DNA from 4 places in the Effusibacillus consociatus genome. Region 1 is predicted to be linked to each of the others. Evidence: riboswitches for the same ligand, from Rfam matches in the RefSeq annotation. Region 1 holds a riboswitch; each other region holds the start of a gene.
What was found. Region 1 has a riboswitch for S-adenosylmethionine ahead of metX (homoserine O-acetyltransferase MetX). Riboswitches for the same ligand answer to the same signal wherever they lie in the genome.
Positions count from the first base shown of each region.

Region 2: linked by a shared signal. The riboswitch ahead of ACFO8Q_RS20200 (methionine ABC transporter ATP-binding protein) and the one ahead of metX (homoserine O-acetyltransferase MetX) in region 1 are both predicted to bind S-adenosylmethionine.
Region 3: linked by a shared signal. The riboswitch ahead of metH (methionine synthase) and the one ahead of metX (homoserine O-acetyltransferase MetX) in region 1 are both predicted to bind S-adenosylmethionine.
Region 4: linked by a shared signal. The riboswitch ahead of ACFO8Q_RS12295 (2,3-diketo-5-methylthiopentyl-1-phosphate enolase) and the one ahead of metX (homoserine O-acetyltransferase MetX) in region 1 are both predicted to bind S-adenosylmethionine.

Region 1 is NZ_JBHSHC010000065.1:2,804-5,987, forward strand. Features, by position in the region: gene ACFO8Q_RS08970 (aspartate kinase) at 38-1,276, shown strand; SAM riboswitch class I at 1,359-1,482, shown strand; gene metX (homoserine O-acetyltransferase MetX) at 1,612-2,718, shown strand; gene ACFO8Q_RS08980 (homoserine dehydrogenase) at 2,715-3,184, shown strand, end outside.
Region 2 is NZ_JBHSHC010000142.1:15,849-19,032, reverse strand. Features, by position in the region: gene ACFO8Q_RS20205 (methionine ABC transporter permease) at 12-677, opposite strand; gene ACFO8Q_RS20200 (methionine ABC transporter ATP-binding protein) at 678-1,691, opposite strand; SAM riboswitch class I at 1,762-1,877, opposite strand; gene ACFO8Q_RS20195 (PilZ domain-containing protein) at 2,041-2,421, opposite strand; gene ACFO8Q_RS20190 (2-isopropylmalate synthase) at 2,651-3,184, opposite strand, start outside.
Region 3 is NZ_JBHSHC010000044.1:51,720-54,903, reverse strand. Features, by position in the region: gene ACFO8Q_RS06755 (hypothetical protein) at 1-60, shown strand, start outside; gene ACFO8Q_RS06750 (trans-sulfuration enzyme family protein) at 121-1,278, shown strand; SAM riboswitch class I at 1,352-1,453, shown strand; gene metH (methionine synthase) at 1,521-3,184, shown strand, end outside.
Region 4 is NZ_JBHSHC010000096.1:159,777-162,960, forward strand. Features, by position in the region: gene ACFO8Q_RS12290 (pyridoxal phosphate-dependent aminotransferase) at 37-1,206, shown strand; SAM riboswitch class I at 1,275-1,420, shown strand; gene ACFO8Q_RS12295 (2,3-diketo-5-methylthiopentyl-1-phosphate enolase) at 1,497-2,726, shown strand; gene ACFO8Q_RS12300 (2-hydroxy-3-keto-5-methylthiopentenyl-1-phosphate phosphatase) at 2,729-3,184, shown strand, end outside.

The DNA of each region.
Region 1 (3,184 bases):
AAACAACAAGATGATATGACAGATTGGAGTGGAGAGTGTGGCATTAACCGTTCAAAAGTTTGGGGGAAGTTCTGTTGCAAGTCCCGAGCACATTCAACGAGTCGCCCGACGTGTAGCGGATACTGTGGATCAAGGGAATTCCTGCGTTGTGGTCGTATCTGCAATGGGGGACACGACTGATGATTTGATCGATCTTGCATGCAAGGTGTCCTCGAAACGGCCTGCCCGTGAAATGGATATGCTTTTGACAACAGGAGAACAGATTTCCATCGCATTGTTGGCGATGGCTTTGCAGGACCTTGGAAAAGACAGTGTATCGTTTACCGGATGGCAAGCCGGAATTCGTACGGAAGCGGTGCACAGCAAAGCGAGAATTACCGACATGGATCCGTCAAGAATTTTCGCCGAGTTGGAAGAAGGGAAAATTGTCGTGGTTGCCGGCTTCCAGGGGGTTTCTGAAGACGGAGACATTACGACACTTGGTCGCGGTGGTTCGGATACAACCGCAGTCGCGTTAGCAGCTGCTCTGAAAGCGGACTTATGCGAGATTTACACCGATGTAGAGGGTGTGTACTCAACCGATCCGCGCGTTGTAAAGTTTGCTCGCAAGATTCCTGAAATCTCGTATGACGAGATGCTGGAGTTGGCCAACCTGGGGGCGGCAGTACTTCATCCGCGTGCAGTTGAATATGCGAAACAATACAACGTACCGTTAATGGTTCGTTCCAGTTTTAAATCAAATCCGGGAACACTCGTGAAAGAGGAGGCACTTATGGAAAAAGGGATTATTGTACGAGGTATCGCACATGATTTGAACGTGGCCAAGGTAGCGCTTGTTGGCGTGCCAAACCGAAATGACAACCTGCAGGCTGTGTTCCAGACGCTTGCGAAAGAAAATATTAACGTCGATATTATCGTACAAAGCGTTGTCCATAATGATCGCAGCGACATTTCGTTTACCGTGGCGAAGGACGATTTGCACCGTACAATTGAAGTTCTGACCCAACTGAAAACTCGTCTTGGCGCCAATGAAATCGTTTGTGAGGAAGAACTGGCGAAAGTGTCGATTGTAGGAGCGGGAATGATCAGCAATCCGGGCGTGGCTGCTCAGATGTTCCAGGTTCTCTCGGAGAACGGAATGTTCATTAAGATGGTGAGCACGTCCGAAATCAAAGTGTCCTGTGTTATCGACGCTTCCGATGTTCATAAAGCGGTTCGGGTACTGCATACCGCGTTCGGTCTTGATGCCGTAGAGGCGGCTGCTGTGGCAAAATAACAGTCGGTCAAATATTCTTGACGATTGATTATCCCCGTGATAAACTCTTTTCAACGATTCAAGTGAATAGTGCGTGATGAAACTCTTATCCAGAGTGGCGGAGGGACTGGCCCGATGAAGCCCGGCAACCGGAATCCTGCACCTTTTTTCAGGTGGGATTCTTGGTGCCAATTCCTGCAGAATCATTTGATTCTGATAGATAAGAGGCGGCGATCGATTTATGTGACCCCCTCTTAGTTGAGTGGGGTCTTTCGTTTTTTCTCCGACGATTGCCGTCTTTTGAATGGGAGTCAATCCTGGCGTCACTTTTCCATAGGTGAGGTGTGAGCGAGCGCATGGCGGTACGAATTGAAGACGTGGTACGAAAAGAATATAAGCTGCCCGATCTGGTACTTCAGAGTGGGCGGGAATTAACAGATGCAACGCTTGTCTACGAGACATTCGGCACGTTGAATTCTGCCAAAGACAATGCGATTTTGGTCTGCCATGCATTGACCGGAGATTCCCATGCGGGGTCTACGGCAGGCTACCCCGGTTGGTGGGACGGACTTATCGGACCGGGAAAAGCGCTTGATACCAATCGCTATTTTGTTATTTGTGCAAATGTGCTGGGCGGGTGTTCCGGCTCGACTGGCCCGGGATCGATCAATCCGCTTGATGGCCGTCCCTATGGCATGCGTTTCCCGATAGTCACCATTCGCGATATGGTGCAAGCGCAATATCATTTGGTCAAAAGCCTGGAAATCGACCGTCTGTATGCTGTCATTGGGGGATCCATGGGAGGAATGCAGGTTTTCGAATGGGCGGTAACCTACCCGGAAATGATGGAAACGTATATTCCGATCGCCACGTGCGGCCGATTTTCTGCAATGGGAATCTCCTTTAACAATGTCGCGCGACAGGCAATTTATAATGACCCGGCTTGGTGCAACGGGAATTATTACGGAAGAACATTTCCGCAAAAAGGTCTCAATCTTGCCCGGCGGCTCGGAATGATTACGTATCGAAGCTTTGAGTTGTACGAGGAGCGGTTCGGACACTCCATGGTTCCAATCGACGATCCGTTTGTTATGGAATCCGAGTTTCAGGTGGAAAAGTACTTAAACTACCAAGGTGATAAATTGGTTCAAAGATTCGATGCCAATTCGTACCTTTATCTGCTGAAATCGATGGATTTGCACGATGTATCGCGCGGACGCGGAAGCTATTCACATGTGTTGGACCGAATTAACGCCCGCGGGTTGATGATTGGAATTGATTCCGACTTTTTATTCCCTGCCGGTGAACTTCTGGACACTGCCGAATTGCTGCGGGCAAAGGGAAAAGAAGTCGTCTACCGTGAGATGAAGACCATTCACGGGCATGATGCGTTTTTGATCGAGTTTGAAATCATGAACGAATGGGTAGGGGAGTTTTTGGAAAACGGAGGGAAAACAAAATGAACAGACAACAGAGAACGGTGCGGGTGGGCCTCCTGGGTTTGGGAACCGTAGGATCGGGAGTTTTGAAAGCGTTAAGCCAAAACGGGGAATCGATTGCGGAGCGAACGGGCTGCAGGATTGAGATCCCGTATATTTTGGTGCGAAATCCAGAGAAAAAACGAAATGTGGAAGTGGCCCGGGAACAGATCATCACGGATCCGGATCTGATTCTTACCTCTCCGGATATTCCAATCATTATTGAAGTGATGGGAGGACTGGAACCTGCCCGTACCATTATTTTAAAGTCTTTGCGGTCGGGAAAGCATGTAATCACCGCGAATAAGGAACTGCTTGCAAAGCACGGGGCAGAGCTGCTGCAAACGGCGGAAGAAGCGGGAGTTCAACTTTTGTTTGAAGCGAGTGTGGCGGGAGGAATCCCTGTGATTCGCTTTCTCCAAGGATATTTAACCGCCAATCGTGTCCAGGA
Region 2 (3,184 bases), on a different contig from region 1:
CTTGCCTGCGATTATTTTCTGCTGAAGCGAAGAACCAATCTGTCTCCGAATGTTTGGAGGATCTGAACCAACACAAGCAGGATCAGAACCGTGACAATCATGACATCTGTCTGGAAGCGTTGATATCCGTAACGAATGGCCAAATCTCCCAGTCCTCCGCCACCAATTACCCCTGACATGGCTGTGTAGGAGACAAGTGCCACCGTAGTGATCGTGATTCCCGCGATAAGGCCCGGGCGGGATTCAGGCAGCAGCACTTTCCAAATAATGTGCCAGTTTGAGGCTCCCATTGATTGGGCCGCTTCAATGACTCCGCGATCCACTTCACGCAGGGAAGTTTCCACCAACCGGGCAAAAAACGGGGCCGCGCCAATCACAAGCGGCGGAATGGAACCCTCCACGCCGATTGAAGTCCCTACAACCAGCTTGGTGAACGGGATTAGCAGGATCATCAGGATAATAAACGGCACCGATCGCAGGATATTTACAACAAAAGATGTAACTGAATAGAATACCCGATTTTCAAGCAGCTGTCCTCGTGAAGTTAAAAATAAGAACACTCCCAGCGGCAACCCGATCAAAACGGTAAAGAATCCCGAGAGCCCCAGCATAATCAACGTATCGATGGTTGCCTGTCCAATCTCTGCCCAATCCAAATTTTCGAATGTCAATTCCAACTAGATCACCTCCACATCAAGCCCACGCAGGCGCAATGCTTCAATGGTCGAATTGACTTGTTGGGCGTCGCCATCCAATTCCACGACCAGTTGACCGTAGGGTGTATCTTTCATCCGGGAAATCGTACCTTGCAGGATATTGAACGAAGTACCGGTTTCCATCATGGTTTGGAATAAAATCGGCCGGTAAGTCTGCTCGCCCAGGAAAGTGATGCGGACAATGATTCGGTCACCGGAAGATTTTTCGTGTGCCACCGTTTCTCTCAGTTCCACCGAGTCAGCCACTTGCTCGACAAATTCCCGCGTTGTCGGGTGCTGAGGTTTCAAAAATACATCGACGACCTTTCCTGACTCAACAATTCTCCCTCCGTCAATCACTCCGACCCCGTCACAAATCGAACGGATCACATGCATTTCGTGTGTGATCAATACAATAGTGATGCCGAGTTTCCTGTTAATATCTCGCAGCAAGGCAAGAATCGAGTTGGTTATTTGCGGATCAAGCGCAGATGTCGCTTCATCACACAGCAGCACCTTAGGATCGTTTGCCAATGCTCTCGCAATTCCGACACGCTGTTTTTGCCCTCCGGACAATTGAGCCGGATATTTGTTCCGATGTCCTTCCAAACCGACCAGAGACAGCAGCTCCGATACCTTGCGCTCGATCTCCGCCTTGGGCCGTTTGGCAAGTTTCAACGGGAACGCCACATTCTCCGCGACAGTGGCAGATGAAAGCAGGTTAAAATGTTGAAAAATCATGCCGATTTGTCGGCGCTGTTCCTGCAGCTTCCGATCTTCCAAAGCCGTCAGATCCACACCATCCACGACTACGCTCCCGGAAGTCGGACGCTCCAACAGATTGATACAGCGAATCAGTGTACTCTTTCCCGCCCCGGAATGGCCGATCACACCGAAAATTTCTCCCTTTTCTATCGAAAGATCGATTCCGCGCAAAGCAGGAACCAGTTTCCCATTCACCTGATAATCTTTATAAAGATTTTGCAGCAGAATCATCCGTTTCACCTCCGTTCAATAAAAAAACCCTTTTCACAGAATGAAAAAGGGTTGTTGTATCCAGCGCCCCTCCTCATCTGTCAAGATCAAACGATCTTGTAGGAATTGGCACCGCGACACCCATCATTAGGATGAGCCGGTTGCCGGGCTTCATTGGGCCTGTCCCTCCGCCTCTCTTGATAAGAAGAATTTCCAAATCATTTGTATTCAATTTATCATTTTAAAAATACAAGAACGAGTATATCGTACCCAGAAAGATAAAGTCAATACAAAAAAATGAAACAAAAAAATCAAAAATCCCGCAATTATTAAAAATTAATTTGCAGGATTTTTCAGGAAAATATTTCGATTACCATGCTGCGTACTTTTCCGCTTGCTTACGACGTATTTGGAGAGTATTAATTTTTGAGATCAGATTCCTTTGCTCATCTTCTTTGAAGAAAAGGAATTTTACTCCATACAGAAACATCTCTTCCGTTTCTGCTTGTTTCCAAACTAGTTGACCGTAAACGTTGATTTCATGATTCGGAATATCAATCTGAAATTGCCATACCAAAACTTCGCTGATGGGCAAATCGCGATCCGTCAGGAAGCAAAGCCCGCCACCCGAAATATTTTGAATTTCCACCTCGAACTCATCCCCGAAAGGCAGCTGCTTCGCCCCCAATTTACGCAAACGAAGCGAACAAAAAGCGGTGATATTCAGACGATAAAATTCCCTCTGCTGCATACTCGTGTCCTCCCCGTATTCCCCCGAAACCCCAATACCAAATTCTTCAATTGCACCTGTAAATGGTGTTAATAATTTATAACAGAGAGGTTCGACGACTCTAGGTACTTCAGTCCTATTTTTAATTTCTTTGATTGGACAAGGGGTCCCTTTAAAAAACAAACAAGCACTTTCCGCAGAAGGGGAAAGCGCTTGGGATGCAGATAGGACTTTGGTAGCAAAAATCTTCTTAGGCGTGGAGATCAGCCTTCTCTTTCATCCGTCGATAATCTTTGCCGAAAGTATCCATGCGTTTCATAATTAATCGGTTAACAGCATCCAGATAGGCCCGGGCACCCGCTTCCAGCGTGTCCGTAGAAGTGGCTCGCCCATTGCTGACAATCTCACCTTGCCGAATTTGAATTCTCACTTCCGCGAGAGCGTCCTGTCCCCCAGTTACCGAGTCGATCTGGTAATGGAGCAGTTCCACCTGTTCCCCGGTAATCCGATCAATTGCACGGGAGATCGCATCGAACGCCCCGTTTCCAACAGCCGCTTCCTGCAGCAGACCTTGTTCGTCATCGATTAACCCAACGGTTGCTGTCGGAACGCCGTGTGTACCGCAGGATACCTGCATGAATTCTAAACGATACGAAAGCTTGGAAGTATCAACTTCGTATTCCAGGAGCAGGGACAGAATGTCCTCGTCCGTTACATACTTCTTCTTGTCACAAAGATCTTTAAACTTGCGGAATACTGTGTTCAAAGCCTCACCATCAAGATC
Region 3 (3,184 bases), on a different contig from region 1:
ATTTTGGAACAGGGCTTGGGCCAAATCCGGCGTGCGGTTAATTCTTTGTACCAGGGATAAATGGGAAGGATAGAATATAGGGAAAGGCAAAAGGGGAGAACAAAAGGGGGCAGCGACTGAATGAAGTATGCATCCAAACTTGTCAAAGTCAAGAAAGATCCCGGCTATGGATCCCATATTCCACCTATCTATATGACTTCGACTTTTGTATTTGAAAATGCGGAAGTGGGAGCCCAACGTTTTGCGGGGGAAGACCCCGGGTTCATGTATACACGTCTGGGAAACCCGACCGTTCGTGAGTTGGAAGAGAAAGTGGCGGAACTTGAATTCGGTGAAGGTTGTCTCGCTTTTTCATCAGGAATGGCGGCCATTACAGGCTGTCTCCTTGGGATTCTGCAGGCAGGAGATCACGTAATTGCCCACACTGCATTATACGGGGCAACTCATGCGTTTCTTACTACAACGGTAAAAAAGTTTGGAATCGACGTAACGTTTGTCCCATTCAAAACAGCAGAAGATCTGGAGCCCCACATCACAGAACGAACAAGAGTGATTTACTTCGAAACGCCTTCAAATCCCACTCTGTCCCTGGTTGATTTGAGCAGTGTGGCGGATTTGGCCAAGCAAAAACGGATCCTGACCGTTGTCGATAACACGTTTCTGTCCCCGTACTTGCAAAATCCGATTTTGCATGGAATTGATATTGTGGTGCACAGCGCAACCAAATACCTGTCCGGTCATGGATATCTGATTGGCGGCCTGGTGGTGGCCAGAAAGGATATTATTGATCCGATGCGGAAAGAAGTGCAGAAAAATATGGGGGCCGTCATGTCTCCGATGGATGCATGGCTTCTTTCTCAAGGGATGCGCACATTGCACATTCGGATGGATCGTGCCCAACTCAATGCACAAGTCTTGGCGGAGCGTTTGGAAAAGCACGATGCCGTCGCTCAGGTGTTTTTTCCGGGATTGGCGGGATTTGAAGACAAAGCGATCATGGAAAAGCAGATGAAGGGACCGGGAGCGATGATTTCTTTTGTCTTAAAGGGAGGATATGAAGCGGGCGTCAAGCTCATGAATTCGGTGAAACTGTGTACCCTGGCCGTTTCACTGGGGGATGTCGGTACACTGATTCAGCATCCGGCTTCCATGACCCACGCCATTATTCCGAAAGAAGAGCGGGAGAAAGCGGGAGTTTGGGATGGGCTTGTGCGATTTTCCGTTGGGATCGAAGATGTGGAAGATATATGGCAGGATCTGGACATGGCTTTGGAGTAATAAATCCGCATAAATCATCTTGACAGCATTCACTATTTCATGCAAACTAAATAAAAATTAAAATATTTTCATACTTCTATCCAGAGTGGCGGAGGGAACTGGCCCGATGAAACCACAGCAACCGGTGCGATCACACGGTGCTAATTCCAGCAGAAAGCGTTCTGGAAGATAGGAGGAGCGGACTTGAAGCGATCAGCCCTCTCATTCTGGAGAGGGCTTTGTTATAGACAGGGGGAACCAGCATGAGCACGTCAGCGAACAAGATTCAACATCCAATCTTGGAACAACTAAAGAAGAAAATTCTCATCCTCGACGGGGCGATGGGGACCATGATCCAGCAGGCAAATCTGACTGCGGAAGATTTTGGCGGGGAAGAATACGAGGGCTGCAACGAGTACCTCAACCTCACACGTCCTGATGTGATCCAAGCGATCCATGAGAAGTATCTGGAAGCAGGGGCCGACATCATTGAGACGAATACGTTTGGCTCTACCCGACTGGTACTGGCAGAGTATAACCTGCAGGACCGGGCGGATGAAATCAACCTGGCTGCCGCGAAGCTGGCGGTCGATGCAGTACGAAAATGGTCTACTCCCGAATGGCCTCGTTTTGTGGCGGGTGCAATGGGTCCCACTACAAAAACGCTGTCGGTCACAGGGGGAACCACTTTTGAGGAACTGACGGAAGATTATTACCTGCAGGCGAAGGCATTGATACAGGGCGGCGTGGACGTCCTGCTGCTTGAAACGGCACAGGACACACTCAATGTGAAAGCGGGCAGCCTTGGAATTAAAAAAGCGTTTGACGAACTCGGTGTGGAACTTCCGCTGATGTTATCCGGCACCATTGAACCAATGGGTACGACATTGGCCGGTCAGAACATCGAATCGTTCTATATTTCCCTCGAACATTTGAAACCGATCACTGTCGGGTTGAACTGTGCAACCGGCCCTGAGTTCATGCGTGACCATTTGCGTACTCTGTCAGAATTGGCTCAGTGCGGGGTCAGCTGTTATCCGAATGCGGGACTGCCGGACGAGAACGGTCATTACCACGAATCCCCGCAAGCACTTGCGAAAAAAATGGCCGGATTCGCAGAACAAGGCTGGTTGAATATTGCGGGGGGCTGCTGCGGTACGACACCGGAACATATCCATGCACTCGCAGAAGCATTAAAAGACTATAAGCCGCGTCACGCTGCAGAGGGCCATCTCCCGGCAGTTTCCGGGATCGAAACCGTGTACCTGGAGCCGGACAATCGTCCGCTGATGGTGGGAGAACGGACGAACGTCATCGGATCGAAGAAGTTTCGGACTCTCATAGCAGAGGGGCTGTATGAGGACGCGTCTGAAATTGCGCGAGCCCAAGTGAAAAAGGGAGCTCATGTGATCGACATCTGCTTGGCGGATCCGGATCGGGACGAGTATGGGGACATGGAGAAGTTCCTGCACTATGTGGTCAAAAAGGTAAAAGTGCCCCTGATGATCGATTCCACCGATTCCAAAGTGATTGAGCTGGGATTGAAGCATTCACAGGGAAAAGCGATCATCAACTCAATTAACCTGGAAGACGGGGAAGAACGTTTCGAGGAAGTTGCTCCGCTTATCACGAAATATGGGGCTGCGGTTGTTGTCGGAACTATCGACGAGCAGGGGATGGCAGTAACACGGGAACGTAAACTGGAGGTTGCCAAACGTTCCTATGATCTGCTGGTGAACAAGTATGGTGTGAACCCGCAGGATATTATCTTCGATCCGCTGGTGTTCCCTGTCGGTACCGGAGATGAGCAATATATCGGTTCCGCACTTGAAACGGTAGAAGGGATTCGTCTCATTAAACAAGAGTATCCTCAGTGCGGTACCATTTTGGGCGTGTCGAACGTGTCGTTCGGCTTGCCGCCGACAGG
Region 4 (3,184 bases), on a different contig from region 1:
TATTTGCAAGGGTTTTTAAGGAAGGGTGGTCTCCTCATGATTTTGCAACCGGCAGATCGGATGCGGCGGCTTCCGGAACAATTTTTCTCGGCGCTTGTGCGAAAAGCGAATTCCTATATAGCAAAAGGGTACGATGTTATCAATTTGGGACAGGGCAACCCGGATTTACCGACACCTCAACATATTGTCGAGTCGATGCGGGAAGCGGTTCTTGATCCGCTCACTCATCGCTATTCTCCGTTCTCGGGCCTCCCGGAACTGAAGGAAGCAATCGCAGACTGGTATAAGGCGGAGTATAATGTGGATCTGGATCCGGCTTCGGAAGTGGCCATTCTGTTCGGAGGAAAAGTCGGACTGGTCGAAATCAGCCAATGTCTCTTAAATAAAGGCGATGTGTGCCTGGTGCCCGACCCGGGATATCCCGACTACTGGTCGGGTGTTGCCATGAGCGGGGCCGAAATGGTGATGATGCCGCTTTTGCGGGAAAACGGGTTTCTGCCGGATTATTCTTTGTTGTCCCAGGAAACGCTGCAGCGGGCAAAGCTGATGTTCCTAAATTACCCGAACAACCCGACTGCCGCTACGGCAAGCGAATCATTTTTCCGGGATACGGTCGAATTTGCTGCAAAAAACGGGATTGTGGCAGCGCATGATTTTGCATATGGTGCGATCGGTTTTGACGGACAAAAGCCGGTATCATTCCTGCAAGTGCCCGGTGCCAAAGAGGTCGGGGTAGAGTTCTATACCATGTCCAAAACCTATAATATGGCGGGCTGGCGGGTTGGATTCGCGCTCGGAAACAAAGATGTGATATCATTGATTAATTTAATTCAAGACCATTATTATGTAAGCCTCTTCCCGGCGATCCAGCGGGCGTCGATCACCGCCTTGAGATCTTCGCAGGATTGCGTTAGACAACTTGTGTCGACCTATGAAAGCCGCCGCGATGTGTTTGTGGGAGGCTTACGGCAACTTGGCTGGGATTGCCCGGCGCCAAAGGGCTCCTTCTTCACATGGGTACCGATTCCGAACGGCATGGGGGCTGTTGAATTCGCAGACTATGTACTGGATCAAGCCCATGTTGTAATGGCTCCCGGAATTGGATTTGGAAAAAGCGGAGAAGGGTACGTGCGAGTTGGTCTTTTAGCACCGGAAGAACGATTGCGGGAAGCGGTCGAACGGCTGAAACAAATAAAAGTCTATTGACATCTTGAATTACCTGTCGTATGATTTCTCTAGTTTAAAATTAACTGAAATTTTCACAACAAATGTGACTCTTATCCAGAGCAGGCTGAGGGACTGGCCCGATGATGCCCGGCAACCGGATACATCCGTGATGGAACGCTTTCCTGTTCTATTCGCAACTTGATGTATCAATGGTGCTAACTCCTGCAGAATCATGGATTCTGAGAGATGAGAGGCGAGGAATTGTTCTCGAGTACGCCTCTTTTTCTTAAAGGAAAAGAGGCGTTTGTGTTTTAAAGGGGGTAGCAATTTTGAGTAACCTGCAACTAGAAGATTATATTGTTGCCACGTATCTGGTTCATGGACGCGGGGGCGATTTTCATAAAAAAGCCCAAGGTATAGCAGTGGGACTGACGGTTGGCTCCTGGACCGATTTGCCCGCAGAACGGCAGGAGCGGATGAAGAAGCACCTGGGGCATGTAGTTTCAGTACAAGAATTGGGTTCCGATGAACAGGGGACTGTCAAAGCGCTGCTTAAAATTGCCTATCCGACAATCAATTTCACACCGGATCTTCCTGCGGTTCTTACTTCCGTTTTCGGAAAGCTGTCGATGGACGGGGCGATCAAATTAATCGATTTGGATTTTCCGGCAGAGTTCACGAAGAACTTCCCGGGGCCGAAGTTTGGCATTGAAGGGGTTCGGAATCGGTTGGGAGTACAGAACCGTCCGCTCCTGATGTCGATTTTCAAATCGTGCATCGGATACGACACGGACACATTGGCCGAACTGTTTTACCAGCAGGCACTGGGCGGAGTCGATCTGGTGAAGGATGATGAAATTTTCTTTGATGATACGTATGCTCCGTTTGAAAAGCGGATTGAAGCGTGCTTGAAAGCGGCTGATCGTGCCTCGGCAGAAACAGGAAAAAAGGTGCTCTATGCGGCGAACCTGACGGCACCGGTAACGGAAATTGTCGATAAGGCGAAGCGGGCGGTTCAAGCGGGCGCAAATGCTCTCCTGTTGAACGTTCTGGCATACGGTTACGATGTCCTGCACCGACTGGCGGCAGATCCGGAAGTAAATGTTCCGATCATGGCCCATCCGGCGTTGGCGGGAGCTCTCTATCCGTCTCCTCAATATGGGATCAGTGCACCGGTTGTATTGGGAAAATTGATGCGGCTTGCCGGTGCCGATTTGGTCCTGTATCCGTCCCCGTATGGATCGGTAGCCATGGAACGTGCGGAAACTCTTGCGATCGCAGAGGAACTCAGAAAGCCGAAGGAAGTACTCAAACCGGCGTTCCCGGTTCCGTCTGCCGGTATTCATCCGGGATTGGTTCCACAACTTTACAATGATCTGGGGAATGACCAGGTGATCAATGCGGGCGGCGGCATTCATGGCCATCCGGGAGGATCTGCTGCTGGCGGTCGGGCTTTTGTCGCGGCGATCGATGCGGTGATTCAGGGACGAACTCTCGAGGATGCAGCCAAAGACAGTGCAGAATTGGCGAAAGCACTTGAACTTTGGGGAGGCAAATGATCGTGGCGAAGCCGATTGTGATTTTCTGCGATTTTGACGGGACCATTACCGAGCGCGACATGATCATGACTCTGATGGAGAAGTTTGCACCTGAAGGATGGGAAACGATTAAGGATGACATTCTGTCGCAGCGAATTCCTGTGCAGGAAGGAGTCGGGAAACTGTTCTCTCTGATTCCGTCGGCCAAGCGCGAAGAGCTTGTGAAGTATGCGGAAGACGCAGTCAAAATTCGCGCAGGCTTTTCCGAATTTGTAACTTATTGCAGGGAGAATGGGATTCAGTTTCTTGTTACGAGCGGGGGAATCGACTTTTTTGTCGGGCCGATCCTGGCTCCTTATGGGGACATCAACAAGATTTACTGCAACGGTTCTGACTTCTCAGGCGAGACGATCCGAATTCTATGGCCGCATGGTTGTGATGAGCGATGCGACGGGGGCTGTGGAATGTGCAAGCCGTCG